Regions from separate parts of the Mycobacterium sp. M23085 genome, predicted to be linked through region 1. Evidence: predicted binding sites of a transcription regulator. Region 1 holds the regulator's gene; the other holds the start of a gene.
The links. The regulator LexA, encoded in region 1, represses DNA repair genes until DNA is damaged. The targets are predictions, from matches to a motif close to CGAACANNTGTTCG.

Region 1 (9,831 bases):
GAGCTGCCGCTGACGGCTTTGGCCGAAGCGGCCGAGGTGATTCGGGCCAAGATCGACGAACAGGTCGAAGCGAGCGCGGAAGTCGCTCAAGTGGTGGCCGCGCTGGAGCGCCAGTACGATGCCTTCATCGACGCTCAGGAGAACAGATCGTTACTAGCTCGCGACGAGGATCTGCCTAGCGGAGACGAGCTGGGCGCGGAGTTCGAGCGCTTCCTGGCCCAGCAGGCAGAGAAGAAGTACGACGACGACGACAAGCCCTAACCGCCCTTACCCCGCACCGACACCAAGGTTGGCGATATGACCGAGCGGAAGCGCAAGACCACGCTCCGCCCGGTGCGTGAAGTCATCGCACCCAAGCTCGAGTTCCGCACCATCCACGGTTACCGGCGGGCCTATCGGATCGCCGGTTCCGGGCCGGCGATCCTGCTGATCCATGGCATCGGTGACAACTCGACCACATGGAATACGGTGCAGGCCAAGCTCGCCCAGCGCTTCACGGTGATCGCTCCCGACCTGCTGGGGCACGGGCGATCCGACAAGCCGCGCGCCGACTACTCGATTGCCGCCTATGCGAACGGGATGCGTGACCTGCTCAGCGTGCTCGACATCGAGCGGGTCACCATCATCGGCCACTCACTGGGCGGCGGCGTGGCCATGCAATTCGCCTACCAGTTCCCGCATTTGGTGGAACGGCTGATCCTGGTCGGCGCCGGCGGCGTAACCAAGGACGTCAACTTCGTGTTGCGCTGGGCTTCGCTGCCGATGGGCAGCGAAGCGATCGCCCTGCTGCGGTTGCCGCTGGTGCGGCCGGCGGTTCACCTCATGGGACGCGTGCTGGGCGTGGCGTTGGGCAGCAGCGGCCTGGGCCGTGACCTGCCCAACGTGCTGCGGATCCTCGACGACCTGCCCGAACCGACGGCCTCCGCGGCATTCAGCCGGACGTTGCGGGCGGTGGTGGATTGGCGCGGGCAGATCGTCACCATGCTCGACCGTTGTTATCTGACCGAAGCCATTCCAGTGCAAATCGTATGGGGCACAAAGGATGTGGTGGTTCCCGTCCGGCACGCGTGGATGGCGCACGCCGCGATGCCAGGTTCCCGTCTGGAGATCTTCGAAGGCTCCGGCCACTTTCCCTTCCACGACGATCCGGCGCGTTTCATCGACGTCGTGGAGCGCTTCATCGATTCCACCGACCCCGCCGAATACGACCAGGCCAGTCTTCGCGCGTTGCTCCGCACCGGCGGCGGCGAGCGGGCCGTCTCGGGTCCCGCTCCCACCCGCGTCGCCGTGCTGAACGCGATGGGGTCCGACGAACGCAGCGCCACCTGATCGCCTTGATCGATGCGGCGCGCGGCGCCGTACAGTCGTGCCATGGGGATCGACGTGACGGTGTTGCGGGTGTTCACCGACCAGGACGGCAATTTCGGTAATCCGCTGGGCGTCGTGGATGCCGGTCAGGTCGAGCCCGCGGACCGGCAGCGGCTGGCAACCCAATTGGGGTACAGCGAGACGGTTTTCGTCGACCTTCCGGCTCCCGGCTCCACCACCGCGCACGCCACCATCTACACGCCGCGAACCGAACTGCCGTTCGCCGGGCACCCGACCGTCGGCGCGACGTGGTGGCTGCGCGAGAACGGTTCGCCGATCAACACGCTGCAGGTCCCGGCCGGGATCGTGCAGGTGGGTTACGACGGCGACCGCGCCGCCATCAACGCCCGCGCGGAATGGGCGCCCGACTTCGCCCTGCACGAATTCGACTCGGCCGAAGCGGTTCTCGCCGCCGACCCGGCGGATTATCCCGATGACACCGCGCACTACCTGTGGGCATGGACCGACCGGGCGGCCGGGTCGCTGCGGGTGCGCATGTTCGCCGCCAACCTCGGTGTGGTGGAGGACGAGGCGACCGGTTCGGCGGCGATGCGGATCACCGACTATCTTTGCCAAGGCCTGCGGATCACCCAGGGCAAGGGCTCCGTCATCGACACCACGTGGAGCGCCGAGGGCTGGGTCGGGGTGGCCGGGCGCGTCATCAATGACGGTGTGAGACAACTGGACTGACGGCAGGCACTCCAGAGTGCTCAGCGCTGCCGGTGCAACGTCGCGGCGAGGTGGTCCTGCAGCGGTTGCCCGACCGCACCCATCTGCACCGTGTAGGACAGCTCATCGCCGTCGATGCGGAAGAAACGGCCAAGCGCCGTCACCTCTTTCGCGCTGGGCGTCAACCCGACCGTGGTCGTCGACATCTGCATCTCGATGAGGCTCCCGGTGACCGAGTACGTGCCGACCTCGATTTCGGTGATGCCGGACGGATGCGCCAGAACCAGTTCGAGGTGACCCGGTTGGGGCACGCGAAGATATCCGGTTTCGGCATGCAACGGCTTGCCGTCGGCCACCGCCTTGGTCTTCTGCCCGTAGGCCAGAAACGGCTTACCGACGTGGGCGAACACGACTTCCTCGAGATAGTCGAAGGGCGGAATCGTCGGGTACTTTCCGGAACCCTGACCAGACCAGGCCCCAACGAGCGGGGCCAGCGCCACAAGGTCGGGATGCAAGTCAGTGGGCATGGACGCGAGCCTAGGCCGGGGTGGCCCGCCGGGTTCCGTCAGCCCGGGGTCGTCACTCCCCGGTGATCGCGTAGCGCCTGGATCTCACGTTCGAAATCGTCCGCCGACTCGAACGACCGATACACCGAGGCGAACCGCAGGTAGGCCACCTCGTCGAGGTCGCGCAACGGCCCCAGGATGGCCAGACCGACCTCGTGACTGGGGATCTCCGGCGAACCCGCGGCGCGCACGGTGTCTTCGACCTGCTGGGCCAGCAGGTTCAGCGCATCGTCGTCGACCTGGCGCCCCTGGCATGCCCGACGGACGCCGCTGATGACCTTCTCTCTGCTGAAAGGTTCGGTGACGCCGCTGCGCTTGACCACCGCCAGGACCGCGGTCTCCACGGTGGTGAAGCGTCGTCCGCACTCGGGACAGGATCGGCGGCGGCGGATGGCCTGCCCTTCATCGGTTTCACGCGAGTCGATCACCCGGGAGTCGGGATGGCGGCAGAACGGACAGTGCATGACCGCTCCTTCGTCGCGCCGACAAGGTACCGCAGGACTTTGAGCGTACCCGCGCCCCGACTTGACCGGCTAATGGAGCCGCCGGGCGCCCCAGAGCCGTTTTGGCACAAGAAGTGTCAGCCCACCGGTGCGATCAGGGTCTGGCCGGCCATCAGGTTGGACGAGTGCAGATCGTTGAGTTCGCGGATGCGGTCGGCGACCTGGGTGGTCGGCGCGTTGGGTGCCACCCGGTGCGCGAAGTCCTGAAGCGACTCCCCCGCGTCGACGCGGACGACCGCGAGCCGGTCGGGTACGTGAGCCGCCGTGTTCGCGGAGTCGCCGTTGAGCGCCTGGCCGACATTCGCGACGAGACCCAGCCACAGCGTGATCGCCCCGGCGGCCAGCGCCAGCCCGATGGTCGACGCCCAGGTGGTGGCACGCCGGCGGTGCGGGGCGACGGACATGGCCACCCCGGTGCCGTAGTAGCGCGTCGCCTCACCCGCCGGCCGCGACGGGGCGGGCCTGCGCGAACGGGCCAGGCCGTCCCGTCCATAGTGAGCGCCCTGAACGGGCCCGTTGATCGGGCGCCGCAGACTGCTGGTACGCGGCGCAGACGTGTGGATGACTGTCATCTTCGTTCCTCCGGTCAACTAGCTCTCGCTCGTGTGTTCGACTCTAATCGCTTATATGTTCGAAACCCGAACATTTGAGCGAAGCGTGTCGCACGAGCAAACGCTAGATCACACCACCGACAAGTTCGTCGGCCTCTACCACTGTCACGAGGCTCAAATACCCGGTATTTCGAAGAGTTACACATTTGTGATTCACCCGGTTCTCGGGTTTTTCCGCGAGCGATCCGACGCCGACACGCCACTCGAACACATGTTTGATTCCTGTTCGCGATGCGGCTACATTCATTGCCATGGGAGACAGCAACGACATTTCATCGGCCGGCCCCGAGGGCCGGTTGCACTCCGTGGACTCCTCGCTGACCGAACGGCAGCGCACCATCTTGAATGTCATCCGCACCTCGGTCACCAGCCGCGGCTATCCGCCGAGCATCCGGGAGATCGGCGACGCCGTCGGTCTGACGTCGACGTCATCGGTGGCGCACCAGCTGCGCACCCTGGAGCGCAAGGGATACCTGCGCCGCGACCCCAACCGCCCGCGCGCGGTCGACGTCCGCGGTGCCGACGAGGAGGTGGCGGCGCCCGCCACCGAGGTGGCCGGCTCGGACGCCCTGCCGGAGCCCACGTTCGTCCCGGTGCTCGGGCGCATCGCGGCCGGCGGGCCCATCCTCGCCGAAGAGGCCGTCGAGGACGTCTTCCCCCTGCCGCGCGAATTGGTCGGCGAGGGCACGCTTTTCCTGCTCAAGGTGGTCGGTGACTCGATGGTCGAGGCCGCGATCTGCGACGGCGACTGGGTGGTGGTCCGGCAGCAGAACGTGGCCGACAACGGCGACATCGTCGCGGCGATGCTCGACGGCGAGGCCACCGTCAAGACGTTCAAACGCGCCGGCGGTCAGGTGTGGCTGATGCCGCACAACCCGGCGTTCGATCCCATCCCCGGCAACGACGCGAGCGTGCTGGGCAAGGTCGTCACGGTGATCCGCAAGGTCTGACCGGGGGCGCGGGCCGGGTCAATCAGCCCTGGTGAAGCCGTTGGCCTGCGCGACCTCTTCGCTCGATAACCAGATTTCGGCGAGCGTGTCTTGATACAGGTCGCTGTCCGGCGTGTAGTACAGCCCGTAACGAGCGCTCGCCTTGATCGGGTATCCGTCGGGCGCCTGGTAGGGATCGTCGAGCGGCAGGTGGATGGTGGGTCGGCCGTCCGGGCCGGCGAGGCCGTTCTCCGAGCCGTCCTCGGCGTCCGCGGCGGCGTGCCGGCCGCTTCGTGCCGGCGTCCCGGCCGCGACCGCACCGGCGACCACGGCCTCCGCCACGTCGGCTCCCGCCGCGGTGTCGGCTGCCGGCTCCGGCGTCGCCAGCTCGAGGTATTCGTCCTGCGGCTCAGCGGTTTCCAGGGCCCCGGTAACGGCGTCGCTGTCCGGCGGGGTGCGGGGAACGGCGACGTCGGGGTACTCGTCCTCGTCGTACACCTCCTCCTCCGCGTAGCCGGCGTCCGGGTCGTCGGCATCGACGTAGGCGGCGTCGTCGGCGGTCTCGGACTCGGCGACCTCGGGAACGGCGTCGGTGTAGTCGGTGTAGTCGGCGCCGGCGTCGGAATACTCTGCCTCCGACAGCATCTCCTCGGAGACGACCGGGATGGAATCGGTGTCGACGGCGTCCGGGTCTTCCTCCTCGAACCCGTAGTCGCTTTCGGCGGGAACCTGACGTTGCCAGCCGACCCGCGCGGCCTCCCGTTCCGGTTCAGGCTGGTGCGGCGCGCTGAGCCCGAAGGGCTCGGCCTCGTGGTCGGAATCGTCGTGTGCCCAGCGTCCGTCGGGGTCGACGCCGAAGTCCCCGCCGTGGCCGGGCGCGTAGCCCGCGGCGTCCTCGGGCCGCGGCCGGCGCCGGCGCCAGACGAAGAGCACCCACACCAACAGCACGAGCAGCACCAGCACCGGAATGGCGGCCATGAGCCACCACCAGTGCCAGGTGAACTTCTTCGGGTGCGCCGGCATGGCCGAACTGCTCGGCTGGTTCTGGCCGGATACCTGCAGGCCGGACAGCAGCGGCGCCAGGTTGGCCGGTTCGGTGCTGAACGTGTTCTTCGCCCGGTTCCACGAGATCTTGCCGCCGGTGAACTGCTGCGAGACCATGTCGCCGTTGACGGCCTGGTCGCCGACCGGCGCACCGAGTTTGCCGGCCGGGGCGCGCAGCTTGTCCCACGCGGCCTTCATCGCCCCGCGCACGACGAACGCGCCGTGATCGGGCGTCCAGAAGATGACCGGCTTGTCGGCCGCGGAGAAGGTGACGATCCGGCTGGACGGCCCGATGCCGCCGTCGGTTTCGTTGGTGGTGGGGAATCCCAGATCGCTACCGGCCGGGCCGCCCAGCGACTCGTATTTGGCCAGGATGTCGCTCTCGACGGCGTTCGCGCCGGTAGCCGGGGTGAAGAACACCTTGCCGCCGGCGAAGTTCTGGGCGATTCCGTCGCCGCCGACGGGATATTGCCCGCCCTGCTTGGCGCCCAACGGGCCGGTGGGTCCGCCGGCCGCGCGCCAGGCCGTGTTGATTGCCGCGGTGGGATCGATCGCCACCTGCAGGCCCTTCAACTGGTCGGCCAGCGCCGGCGGATCGGTGCTGAACTGCTTGGTCTGCCGGTTCCATGAGACCTGGCCGCCGCTGAATTTCTGCGAGGACACCTCGCCGTTGTAGGTCTCGTCGCCGACCGGCACGCCGAGCACCCCGCCCGAGCTGCCCAGCTTGTCCCAGGCGGTGTTGAGGGCGCCGCGCACCACGAATGGGCCGTGCTCGGGCGTCCAGAAAATCACCGGCTTGTCGCTGGCCGAAAAGGTGATCACCCGGCTGTCCGGACCGGACAGACCGGGCACCTCGTTAATGGTCGGGAAGCCCAGATCGCTGCCGGCCGGCCCACCGAGCTGCTCGTACTTGTCCAGGACGGGCCCGTAGGCGAATTTTGCCCCGGTGGCCGGGGTGAAGAACATCTTGCCGCCGTCGAAATCCAGCGCGAAACCGTCCCCGACGGGGTACACGTCGCCCTTGCGGGCGCCCAGCGGTGAGGTGTCGCCGCCGGCCTTATCCCATGCGGCCATCATCGCGGCTTCGGCGTCGCCGATCGGACTCGCGACCGCGGACGGGGCCAGCAACACGGCGGCCAGTGCTGTGGTCGTCAAGCTGACCAGCGCGCTTCCGATCAGCCTGCGCATGTGACCTCTCTGCACCTTCACCAAGCCTTCCAGCCGGCGGATATGGCTCTATCTGCGGCTATGCCCGTACCTGCCATAACCGGCGAGTGGGCGGTACTTGCGCGGAAAATGGACCCGCGCACGATCAGCCTCATCGCCGGGCTCGCATAACTTTGCTCCAGCCAACAAGCAATGCGAAGTCAAATTACAAATTTTACAAAAACGGATACCACACCGATGTCGAAATGATGCCTGCCAATGGCCCCCGCACGATCCGCCGCGGCATCGTTCGCGCGGCGTTGCAGATTTCGCACGGAAAGGCGGCCGAAACGCGGGCTCGGTGACGGCGCCGGCTACCCACCCGCACAGCAGAATTGCGACGGGGCGCGTGGGCAGTCACCGGCAGCCGAGACCAAGGGCCTGACGATGCGCGCAGACGCGGGTGGGTCGCTTTGTCGCTCACCGACAATAGAGTCGCGGCCCGCGCCGGTGTCGAGCAAACGAAACGCTATACGCCGAGGCTGCGGCCGATGATTTCCTTCATGATCTCGGTTGTGCCGCCGTAAATGGTCTGCACCCGGGCATCCAGATAGGCACGGGCAACGGGGTATTCGCGCATGTAGCCGTAGCCGCCGTGCAGTTGCAGGCAGCGGTCGATCAGGTGCACCTGCTTTTCGGTCGCGTACCACTTGGCCATCGCGGCCTGTTCGGCCGTCAGCTTGTGGTCCAGGTGCAGGCGGACGAACTCGTCGACCATCATGCGGACCACGGTCGCCTCCGTCGCCAGCTCGGCCAGCACGAAGCGGCTGTTTTGGAAGCTGCCGATCGGCTTGCCGAATGCCTTGCGCTCCTTGGTGTATTGCAGGGTTTGCTCGAGCACCTGCTCCATGGCCGCGGCCGCCATGATGGCGATCGAGATGCGTTCCTGCGGCAGGTTCTGCATCAGGTAGATGAACCCCATGCCCTCTTGGCCCAACAGGTTTTCGGCCGGCACGTGCACGTCGGTGAACGACAGCTCGGCCGTGTCCTGCGCGTCCAGCCCGATCTTGTCCAAGTGGCGCCCGCGCTCGAAGCCCTCCATGCCGCGCTCGACGGCGAGCAGCGAGAAGCCCTGCGCGCCCTTTTCCGGGTCGGTCTGTGCGACCACGATCACCAGGTCGGAGTTGATTCCGTTGGTGATGAACGTCTTTGAGCCGTTGAGCACGTAGTGGTCGCCCTGCTTGACGGCACGGGTCTTGATGCCCTGCAGGTCGCTTCCGGTTCCCGGCTCGGTCATCGCGATCGCCGTGATCAGCTCTCCGGTGCAGAATTTCGGCAGCCAGCGCTGCTTCTGCTCCTCGGTCGCCAGGGCCAGCAGGTACGGCGCCACGATGTCGTTGTGCAGGCCGAAACCGATGCCGCTGTAGCGACCGGCGGTGGTCTCCTCGGTGATGATCGTGTTGTACCGGAAGTCGGGGTTGCCGCCACCGCCGTACTCTTCGGGCACCGCCATGCCGAGGAAGCCCTGCTTACCGGCCTCCAGCCAGACACCGCGGTCGACGATCTTCGCCTTCTCCCACTCGTCGTGGTAGGGCGCGACATGGCGCTCGAGGAAGCCCCGGTAGGACTCACGGAACAGGTCGTGCTCTGACTCGAAAAGAGTGCGCTGATATTTGATGGCGCTGCTCATGGAAGACCTCCGGCGGCTGGGATTTCTGCAGCCCAACATATACCAACCGGACGGTTGGTAGACAGCCGCCGGGGTCGCGTCCCGTCGGGATTGTGGGGCTGCCCCACGCCGCCGGCACCGTGCCCTGCTAGGAGGGGCGATGCGCGATCAGTGGGCGGAGAACTCGCGCAGCCGGCCGGCCAGGGCCACCGGAACCCGGGCCCGGATGCGCGTCCCGGTGGCGTTGTGCTCCTCCTGCTGGACGCGCCCATCGGCGTGCAGGCGGGCCACCAGGTCGCCGCGGTGGTACGGGATCACCACGTCGACGGCGGTGTCGGCGGGAACGGCCAGCTCGGCCATCCGGCGGCGCAGGGCGTCGATACCGTCGCCGGTGCGGGCGGACACGAACATGGCGCCCGGGAGGGCATGACGAAGCTTGGCCAGCGCCAAATCGCTTGCGGCGTCGACCTTGTTCACCACCACCAGCTCCTGCGGCGCGTCGCCGTCGGACCCGTAGTCGGCGACGACGTCGGAAACCACCTGACGGACCGCGTTGATCTGCGCCAGCGGGTTGACGTCGGAGCCGTCGACGACGTGCACCAACAGGTCGGCGTCGACGACCTCTTCCAGCGTGGAGCGGAAGGCCTCGACCAGCTGGGTGGGCAGGTGCCGGACGAATCCGACGGTGTCGGTGAGCACGAACGGCCGGCCGTCATCGAACTCGGAGCGCCGGGTGGTGGGTTCCAGGGTGGCGAACAACGCGTCCTGCACCAGTACCCCCGCCCCGGTCAGGGCGTTGAGCAAGCTCGATTTGCCGGCGTTGGTGTAGCCGACGATGGCGATCGAGGGCAGGTCGCTGTGCACCCGCCGGCTGCGTTGGGTGTCGCGGACCTGCTTCATGTCTTTGATCTCGCGGCGCAGCTTGGCCATCCGCTCGCGGATGCGCCGCCGGTCGGTCTCGATCTTCGTTTCACCGGGACCGCGCAGACCCACGCCTCCCCCGCTGCCGCCGGCACGACCACCGGCCTGCCGCGACATCGATTCACCCCAGCCGCGCAGTCGCGGCAGCATGTACTCCATCTGGGCCAGCGCGACCTGAGCCTTGCCCTCCCGGCTGGTGGCGTGCTGGGCGAAGATGTCGAGGATCAGCGCGGTGCGATCGATGACCTTGACCTTCACCGCCTTTTCCAGCGCGGTGAGCTGCGCCGGGGACAGCTCGCCGTCGCAGATGACGGTGTCGGCGCCGCTCGCCAGCACCACTTGGCGCAGTTCGGCGGCCTTACCCGAACCGATATAGGTCGACGGGTCGGGCTTGTCGCGGCGCTG
Region 2 (9,831 bases), 1.3 Mb from region 1:
AGGCCGGTTATAAGGCCAACGTGGTGCCGGCGACCGCCGAGGCGGTGGTGGACTGCAGGATCCTGCCGGGCCGCAAGGAGGCGTTCGAGGCAGAGATCGACGAGCTGCTCGGGCCGGACGTGACGCGCGAGTGGATCAAGGACTTCTCGTCGTATGAGACCAGCTTCGACGGTGACCTGGTCGATGCCATGAACGAGGCCGTCCTGGCGCACGACCCGGGCGCCCGGACCGTGCCATATATGCTCTCCGGCGGCACCGATGCGAAATCCTTCGCGCGCTTGGGTATTCGCTGTTTCGGGTTCAGCCCGCTGCGGTTGCCGCCGGACCTGGACTTCACCGCGCTGTTCCACGGCGTCGATGAGCGGGTACCCATCGACGCGCTGCGGTTCGGCACCGACGTGCTGGCCCACTTCCTGACCCACTGCTAGACGACAAACGCACGCCGATCACACGAGAGGACCGCCATGAGCACTGCTCCTGACCCGTACGCATCGTTGCCGAAGCTGCCGACCTTCACCTTGACCTCGGAATCGGTTACCGACGGTCAGCCGCTGGGCAACGCTCACGTAAGCGGAATCATGGGTGCGGGCGGTGACGACGTAAGCCCCCAGCTGAGCTGGTCCGGCTTCCCGGACGAGACCCGCAGCTTCGCCGTCACCGTCTATGACCCCGACGCCCCGACGGGCTCCGGATTTTGGCACTGGGCCGTGGCCAACCTGCCGGCCGACGTCACCGAGCTGCCCGCGGGCGCCGGTGATGGCAGCAACCTGCCCGGGGACGCGCTGACGCTGGTCAATGACGCCGGGCAGCGCCGCTACATCGGGGCCGCGCCACCGGCCGGCCACGGCCCACACCGGTACTACATCGCCGTGCACGCCGTGGACACCGACAAGCTGGATCTGCCGGAGGACGCCAGCCCGGCCTTCCTCGGCTTCAACTTGTTCCAGCACGCCATCGCGCGAGCGGTCATCCACGGCACCTACGAACAGCAGTAGGCGGCGGGGGCTTCGGCCCGTGGGGGCTCGGGCTCGTTAGGGACTCAGGCCCGAAATCGGCTCGGCAGGGTCGCAAGCCCGGCCCGAATTCACTTGCGTCACTTTGGTCCCGGTGCTTTCAGCAAGGCGAGTTCTGTCAGTGGCGGGTCGTAGCATTTCGAACATGCGTTCTATTCGTGCGGTGGGCCGGTTGGAGGCACTCGGGTATGAACTGGACAGCCCGTTTGCACGGCCGACTGGGTGGCGCGCATGACGGTGTGCGACCGGGAGGAGATTCAGGACGACGTGGATGCGTTGTGTGCTGTGGTTTCTCGTTTTCAGGAGCATGGCTATGCGGTGTTGACCAATCCGGAACGCTGGGCGATCTTGGCGAAACTCGAATGTGTGACACGCCAGCTGCAGGCGCCCGGTCATCAGCTGATCAATCAGCTTGGCGAGCAGGCGGATTCGGGCGAGTTGGGCGGCACGTTGTGCTGGGCGCTGGCTGAGCGGCTGCACCTGACCCGGGCCGAGGCCGGCCGGCGTATCGCCGAGGCGGCCGATCTGGGGCCGCGCCGGGCGTTGACCGGCCAGCCGTTGGCGCCGGTGTTGCCCGCGACCGCGGCGGCCCAGCGCGCCGGGGCCATCGGGGCCGATCATGTGGCGGTGATCCGGCGGTTTTTCCGCGAGTTGCCCGCCTCGGTCGATCTCAAGACGTGTGTGCACGCCGAACAACAGCTGGCGGCCAAGGCCACCGAATTTCGCTCCGATCAGCTCGCCAAGCTGGCCAAGCGCCTGATGGACTGCCTCAACCCCGACGGCACCTTCACCGACGCCGACCGGGCGCGGATGCGCGGGCTGGTGCTGGGCACCCAGCAACCCGACGGCATGACCCGCCTGAGCGGATGGTTGACACCGCAAGCCAGGGCCAGCTGGGAGGCGGTGCTGGCCAAGCTGGCCGCCCCCGGCATGTGCAACCCCGAGGATGACACCCCGACCCTGGACGGCGCCCCGCCCGAAGAGGCGGTGCAGCGCGACAGCCGCAGTACCGCCCAGCGCAACCACGACGGGCTCAACGCGGCGCTGCGCGCGCTGCTGGCCAGCGGAAAACTGGGCCAGCACAACGGATTACCGGCCAGCATCATCGTGACCACCACCCTGGCCGAGCTCGAAGCCGCCGCCGGGACGGGCCTGACCGGCGGCGGCACCCTGCTGCCCATGTCCGACGTGATCCGCCTGGCCCGCCACGCCCATCAATATCTGGCGATCTTCGACAAGGGCAAGGCCCTGGCGCTCTACCACACCAAGCGCCTGGCTTCGCCTGGCCAGCGAATTGTCTTGTACGCCAAGGACCGTGGGTGTTCGCATCCCGGTTGCGACGTGTCGGGTTACTACTGCGAGGTCCACCACGTCGAAGACTGGGCCACGACCCACTGCACCGACATCGACCAACTCACCTTGGCCTGCGGCCCCCACCACCGGCTCCTCGAGAAGGGCTGGACCACCCGACAACGCGTCAACGGCGACACCGAATGGCTCCCGCCACCACACCTCGACCGCGGCCAACCCCGCACCAACACCTACCACCACCCCGAAAAACTCTTGACCGATGGAGACGACGACGACCCGTAGCGGTCCGCGGGGATACGCGCCCGACCGGCGTTAATCTGCGCGGTTACGCCGATGTTGTGCTACACGTCCTGGCCGCATGCTGGCTAGCATGAGCAGGATTGATCCACGCGCGGAGACACCGCTGGTGGACTGGAGCGAGCTGAGCGTGAACGGGCTGTTGCCGACGGGCACCGTGACGTTGCTGCTGGCCGACGTCGAGGGCTCCACGCGGCTCTGGGAAGCGCAGCCCGACGAGATGACCGCGGCCGTCGCTCGCCTGAATCGGACGGTGTCCGAAACGATCGCCGCTCATGATGGCGTGCGCCCGGTCGAGCAGGGCGAGGGCGATAGTTTCGTCGCCGCATTCGCCCGCGCCTCCGACGCGGTTGCCTGTGCGTTGGAGTTACAGCGCGCACCGCTGTCGCCGATCCGGCTGCGCATCGGCGTGCACAGCGGCGAAATCCAGCTGCGCGACGAGGGCAACTACGCCGGTCCGACGATCAACCGCACCGCGCGACTGCGCGATCTGGGCCATGGCGGCCAGACCCTGCTATCGGGGGTGACCGAAGCGCTCGTCCTGGACCGGCTGCCCGCGGCTGCGTGGCTGTCCGACTTGGGCACCCACCCACTGCGCGACCTGCCCCGCCCCGAGCGGGTGGTGCAGCTGTGCCATCCGGACCTGGTCAACGAATTTCCGCCGCTGCGAGTCGCCAAAACCCTTGGTAATCGTCATCTGCCGATGCAGCTCACCAGCTTTATCGGTCGCCGGGCAGAACTGACGCAGGTGCGGGAGCTGCTGGCGGCAAACCGCGTTGTGACCCTGACTGGCGCCGGCGGGGCGGGCAAGACACGGCTGGCAAACCAAGTTGCGCGCCAAATCGCCGATGAATTCGCCGGTGGTGTCTGGTATGTAGACCTGGCGCCGATCACCGACCCCGATCTCGTTCCGAGTGCGGTTGCGCGGGCATTCGGGCTGCCGGACGAGCCCGGTCGCTCGACGACGGAAACCCTGGTTCGCTTTGCGACCGCCCGGCGGATGCTGGTGGTGCTCGACAACTGTGAGCACCTGCTGGATGCGGTTGCCGCACTGATTGATTCGCTGGTGACGGCCGAAGGATTGACGTTGCTTCAGACGAGTCGCGAGCCGATCGGCGTGACAGGCGAGGTCAGCTGGCGAGTGCCGTCGCTGTCACTGGAGGACGAAGCGATTGAGCTGTTCGTCGACCGCGCGCGCCTGGTTAAGACCACCTTCACCCTCAATCAGAACAACGCTGCGACCCTGACTGAAATCTGCCGCCGCCTTGACGGACTCCCGCTGGCGATCGAGCTGGCCGCGGCGCGGGTGCGCGCCTTATCTCCCTCCGACATCTTGGACAGCTTGCACGACCGGTTCCGGTTGTTGACCGGCGGCGGGCGCACCGCAGTGCGCCGTCAGCAGACGCTGCGCGCCTCGGTCGACTGGTCACACGCGTTGCTGACCGAACCCGAACGGACAGTTTTCCGCCGGCTGGCGGTATTCGTGGGCGGCTTCGATATCAACGCGGCCCATGCCGTCATCGCCGCGGGCGCTATAGAGCGTTTCCAGGTTGTCGACCTGCTCGGGTTGCTGGTCGACAAGTCGCTTCTGGTAGCCGAACATTCAAGCGGCCGAGCACGCTATCGGTTGCTCGAGACGGTGCGGCAGTACGCGCTGGAGAAACTCGGGGAGTCCGGCGAGGCCGGCGCCGCGCGGTCACGCCACCGCGACTATTACACCGCGCTGGCAGCGTTACTCGATGGACCGTCGGACAGCAGCTACGGCCAGCGCGTCGAGCAGACCGAAGCCGAAATCGATAATCTGCGGGCGGCATTCGCCTGGAGTCGGGAACACGACGAACCCGAACTCGCCCTGGCCCTCGCGTCCTCGCTGACACCGTTGTGGCAGCCACGTCCGGCAGAAGGGGTGGCCTGGTTCGATGCCGTCCTTGGCGACGCTTCCCGGCAGATAGCTCCGGCTGTTTACGCACGCGCGCTCGCCGACAGGGTGCTGCTCACGACGATAATCGGATGGGACGGCGACAGTCCGAAGCAGGCTGAAGACGCATTGGCGATCGCACGCGAGCTCGATAACCCGGCCTTGCTGGCGCGCACGCTGGCCGCCTGCGCCCTGATCGCCGTCGATGGTGAGGCGGCTCGTGATTACCGCGCCGAGGCGATCCAACTGGCCCGGGCGCTCGGCGACCGGTTGAGGCTTAGCCACATCCTCAGCATCGAGGTGCTTGTGGCGGTGACGACGGGCGACCTGGCCGCGGCGCGCGCCGCGGCCGAGGAGGGATGTGAACTCTCCGAGGCGATCGGTTACCGCGCCGGCTTGGTGCGGTGCCGCTGGTGCCTCGGACTTGCGGAATTAGCGCGCGGCGATTCGGCGGGTGCGATCGCACTTTTCCGCGGCGCCACTGCCGCGGCCGAGGCGGGCCACTATGTGAATTTTCAGAAGTTGGGGCTGGCCGGACAGGCCATCGCGCTGGCATGCCATGGTGACGCCGCTGCGGCGAGGGCGGCCGCGAATGAGGCCCTTGACCGTGCCGACGAATTCGGCAGCCTTTTCGCCGGCATCGCTTACACCGGGTTAGGGATGGCGGCGCTGGCGTCGGACGACAGTAAGGCCGCGCGAGATGCAACCGATGCCGCCTGCCGGCACGGGATGAGTGCCATTCCCGGGTTGGGTGCCGTGGCGCGCACATTCAATGCGCAGGCCGCCTTGGCTGCCGGGGACCTCGTCGCGGCGCAGCGCGCGTCGGAAGAGGCGGTAGCGACCGCGTCGGGCTGGTACTCGATGTGGGCGCTGACCACGCGTGCCCGCGTCGCGATGACGCAAGGCGAACTCGAGCAAGCCGAATGCGACGTCCATGCGGCTATCGCCTGCGCGGTAGCAGCGGACGCCTACCTGGGAATCTCCGACAACCTGGAGTGCATCGGTGCTCTTGCCCATGCCGGTGGCAGTTTTCCGGAAGCCGCCAGGCTGTTCGGCGCGGCGCATGCTATCCGGCAGGGCACGGGTGAAGTGCGATTCAAGATTTGGGAGACCGACTATCAAGCCTCACTGGCAGCGCTACGGGAGGCGCTGGGGGAGAAGGACTTTGAATCCGCGTGGGCCGAGGGGGCGGCGCTGTCCACCCAAGAGGCGATCGCGTACGCTCAGTGCGGCCGGGGCATGCGCAAACGACCCAGCAGCGGCTGGGCCTCGCTGACCCCGACCGAACGCCAGGTGGTGCATCTGGTCTGCGAGGGCCTGGCCAATGCCGACATAGCGACGCGATTGTTTGTCTCGCCGCGCACCGTGCAAAGCCACCTCACCCACGTCTACGCCAAACTCGGGCTCGCCTCGCGCGTGCAACTTGCCCAGGAAGCGTCCCAGCGCACGTGATCGCTGCGACAGCCGGCGGTGCCATAGCGCCGGGATCCCTTGATCCCGTGCCGAGGGAGCGGGTACCGTAGTGCTGCCAATTACGAAACGATGCGTAGCGTAATTGGCTTCCAGCTACCGAGAGGATCGCCAGATGCGCAGCCGCTACGCCGGCGATCCGTTCACCACATCCACATCCGAGATCGCCGCGGCGCTCGAGGATGTCAGCATTCCCACGCTGTTGCTCTCGCTCGTGCACATCACCGGCGACCCCCGATTCATCCGCGACTTCAAGCAGATGGGCGTCTTCCTCAACGAGGTGCAGGGATTCATGTCGGAGGAGGACAAGGCGCGCGCCCGCGCTGAGGCCCTGACGGTGATCACCGAGTATCGGGACCGCGGTTGCCCCGAACCGCAGCCGCTGAGCCCGGAACTCATCAGGGAAATGATGGATTGGGCGGCGTGTGAGCATGTTCCGGACGACTATCTGTCGTTGCTCTCCGAAGAGCTCGATCTCGAGGGCGTCGATCCGCGGCGGCCGCCCGCGTTACCGACCGAGCGCACGGCGGAGTTGCCCGTCCTGGTCGTCGGTTGTGGCGAATCCGGCATTCTGGCCGGCGTGCGCCTCATGCAGGCCAACATTCCGTTCACCATCGTTGAGAAGAACGCGGGCCCCGGCGGAACGTGGTGGGAGAATACCTACCCCGGCGCGCGGGTGGATGTGGCGAACCATTTTTACTGCTACAGCTTCGAACCCAACAATGACTGGACCCATTTCTTCGCCGAGCAATACGAGCTGCAGGACTATTTCACCAAGGTGATCGACAAACACGGCCTTGGCGAGCACATCCGTTGGCGCACCGAAGTTCTCGCGGCCGAATGGAACGACGCCGACAGTACGTGGAGCGTGTCACTACGTTCGGACGACGGCCGGACGACCAGCGTGCGGGCGCGCGCGCTGATCACCGCAGTCGGCCAACTGAACCGTCCCAACATTCCCGCTTTCGAGGGCGCGGACACCTTCGGAGGACCGTCCTTTCATTCGGCGGCCTGGGATCACTCGGTGGACCTGACGGGCAAGCGGGTCGCGCTCATCGGCGCCGGCGCCAGCGGCTTTCAGATCGCCCCCGCCATCGCCCAAGATGTCGAGCACCTCACCGTGTTCCAGCGGACCGCGCAGTGGATGTTCCCCAACCCGATGTATCACGACGAGGTCGGAGACGGTGTGCGCTGGGCGATGCGCCATCTTCCGTTCTACGGCAGGTGGTATCGCTTCCTGGTGCTGTGGCCCGGTTCGGACAAAGGTCTGGACGCTGCCGAGGGCGACCCGGGTTACGCCGACCAGGACCACGCCGTCAGCGACATCAACGCCGCGGCGCACATGATGTTCTCGCAATGGATCACCAGCCAGGTCGGCGAGGATTCCGAGTTGTTGGCCAAGGTGATGCCCGACTATCCCGCCTGCGGAAAACGGACCCTGCAGGACAACGGCAGCTGGCTGCAAACGCTGCAGCGCGACAACGTCGAATTGGTGCGCACCGCCATCGAGCGGATCACGCCGCACGGAGTCGTCACGGCCGACGGCACGACTCATGACGTCGATGTCATCGTGTACGCCACCGGGTTTCGGCACACCGATGTGCTGTGGCCGCTGAAGGTGACCGGGCGAAACGGCACCGACCTGCACGAAATGTGGGGCAACCGCCCCTACGCCTACCTCGGGATCACGGTCCCGCAGTTCCCGAACTTCTTCATCGTCTACGGGCCGGGAACTCATTTGGCCCACGGCGGCAGCCTCATCTTCCAATCCGAACTGCAGATGCGCTACGTCGACCAGTGCCTGGCGCGACTGGCCGACCCCGACGTGCACTCCATCGAACCGAGACCGCAGGCAGCCACCGATTGGCATCGACGGACGCAGACCCAGATCAAGAAGATGGTGTGGTCGCATCCGGCGGTCAAGCACTCGTATTTCAAGAACTCCGACGGGGAGATTCACACCGTGAGTCCATGGCGGCTCAACGAATACTGGTCCGCGGTGCGCGAGGCCGACTGGTCAGAGTTTGAAGTGCGAACGAAAGACTCAGCGCCACAAGGGAAGTGAGCACGCCGCAATGCGCACCGTAGTCGTCGATGGGCCCCGCAGCATCCGCGTCGACACCCGGCCCGACCCGGCCCTCCCGGGTCCCGATGGGGCAATTGTCGAGGTGACCGCTGCCGGCATCTGCGGATCCGATCTGCACTTCTACGAGGCCGACTTTCCGATGCCCGACCCGATTGCGCTCGGCCACGAGGCCATCGGCACCGTGGTGGAAGCCGGGCCAGAGGTGCGCAACGTCCAGGTCGGCGACCAGGTCATGGTGTCGTCGGTGACCGGATGCGGGGCATGCGCGGGATGCGCCACCCGGGATCCGGTGATGTGCCACGCCGGCTTTCAGATCTTCGGCGGCGGCGTGCTCGGCGGCGCGCAGGCCGATCTGCTCGCGGTACCCGCCGCCGATTTTCAGCTGCTGAAGATGCCCGAGGGCATCAGCACCGAGCAGGCGCTGCTGCTCACCGACAACCTGGCCACCGGCTGGGCCGCCGCCCAGCGGGCAGACATCCCGTTCGGCGGCACGGTGGCGGTCATCGGCCTCGGTGCTGTCGGCCTGTGCTCGCTGCGCAGCGCGCTTTTTCAGGGCGCGGCAACGGTTTTCGCTGTCGACCAGGTCGACGGCCGACTGCAGCGGGCCGCCCGGTGGGGCGCGACGCCCCTCAAGGCTCCGGCTCTGCAGGCCATCCTCGCCGCCACCGGCGGTCGCGGCGCCGACGCGGTGATCGACGCCGTCGCCACGGACGCCTCCCTGACCGACGCGCTCAACGCCGTGCGGCCCGGCGGGACCGTCTCCGTTGTGGGGGTGCATGACATGAATCCGTTTCCGCTCAACGCCTTGGGCTGCCTGATTCGCAGCATCACGCTGCGATTCACCACCGCTCCGGTGCAGCGCACCTGGCCGGAATTGATCCCGCTGCTGCAATCGGGCCGGCTCGACGTCGACGGCATTTTCACCACCACGATGCCGTTGGACGAGGCGGCCAAGGGCTACGCCACCGCGGAGTCGCGATCGGGCGAGGACGTGAAGATTCTGCTGAAGCCTTAGGTGGTCACCTGGTCGCCGTGATGTATTGCGACCGCATGAAACTGTCGATTTTCACATCGACGTCCGGCGGGGTCATGCCGTAGCCGGCTTGCAGGTCGAGCGTGTTGCGAACCGGTTCGACGTTCCAATCGTGGGCGGTGAACCATTCCGCCGGGTCCGACTGCGGTTCATAGGTCAGGGCCGAGAAGTCCACGCTGCCGGACACGTTGACCCCCGGGTGGTCGGTCTCCAGAGCGTTGAGCTGGTCGTGGTCCAGTCGCGATCCGAGCGCCCCGATGGCGATCCGGCTGCCCGGGGCGCTGAGTCCGCTGATCCGGGTGAACATCGCGTGTTGCGCCTCGTCGGTCAGGTAGGGCAGTAAGCCCTCCACCGACCAGGCGCTCGGACTCTCGACGTCGAATCCGGCAGCTTCCAGCGGCCGCGACCAGTCGGTGCGCAGATCGGCGGCGACCTCGATCCGGCTGGCCTTCGGGGTGGCGCCGTGATCCGCGAGAACCCGGGACTTGAATTCGAGGACCTTCGGCAGATCGACTTCGAAGACCCTTGTGCCTTGCGGCCATTCGAGCCGGTACGCCCGCGTATCCAGTCCGGCGGCGACGATCACCGCCTGCCGGATGCCCGCGGCGCCCGCAGCTTCGAAGAAGTCGTCGAAGAACCGGGTCTGGACGCCGTACAGGCGCGGGAAGGCCATCTCATCGTCGGAGCTGCCCGGGTTCGCCAG

Region 2: ACIUM1_RS25665 (HNH endonuclease signature motif containing protein) is a predicted target of LexA. The motif match lies at 1,154-1,167, and genes of this name have one in related genera.

The regions. Positions count from the first base shown of each region.
Region 1 is NZ_CP174280.1:1,275,266-1,285,096, forward strand. It holds gene ACIUM1_RS05540 (proteasome assembly chaperone family protein) at 1-261, shown strand, start outside; gene ACIUM1_RS05545 (alpha/beta fold hydrolase) at 298-1,329, shown strand; gene ACIUM1_RS05550 (PhzF family phenazine biosynthesis protein) at 1,372-2,058, shown strand; gene ACIUM1_RS05555 (peroxynitrite isomerase) at 2,079-2,564, opposite strand; gene nrdR (transcriptional regulator NrdR) at 2,603-3,067, opposite strand; gene ACIUM1_RS05565 (LysM peptidoglycan-binding domain-containing protein) at 3,184-3,678, opposite strand; gene lexA (transcriptional repressor LexA) at 3,969-4,667, shown strand; gene ACIUM1_RS05575 (LGFP repeat-containing protein) at 4,686-6,878, opposite strand; gene ACIUM1_RS05580 (acyl-CoA dehydrogenase family protein) at 7,366-8,526, opposite strand; gene hflX (GTPase HflX) at 8,674-9,831, opposite strand, start outside.
Region 2 is NZ_CP174280.1:5,506,119-5,515,949, forward strand. It holds gene ACIUM1_RS25655 (M20/M25/M40 family metallo-hydrolase) at 1-428, shown strand, start outside; gene ACIUM1_RS25660 (YbhB/YbcL family Raf kinase inhibitor-like protein) at 465-995, shown strand; gene ACIUM1_RS25665 (HNH endonuclease signature motif containing protein) at 1,245-2,606, shown strand; gene ACIUM1_RS25670 (LuxR C-terminal-related transcriptional regulator) at 2,752-5,991, shown strand; gene ACIUM1_RS25675 (flavin-containing monooxygenase) at 6,125-8,074, shown strand; partial or broken gene ACIUM1_RS25680 (alcohol dehydrogenase catalytic domain-containing protein) at 8,085-9,237, shown strand; partial or broken gene ACIUM1_RS25685 (class I SAM-dependent methyltransferase) at 9,247-9,831, opposite strand, start outside.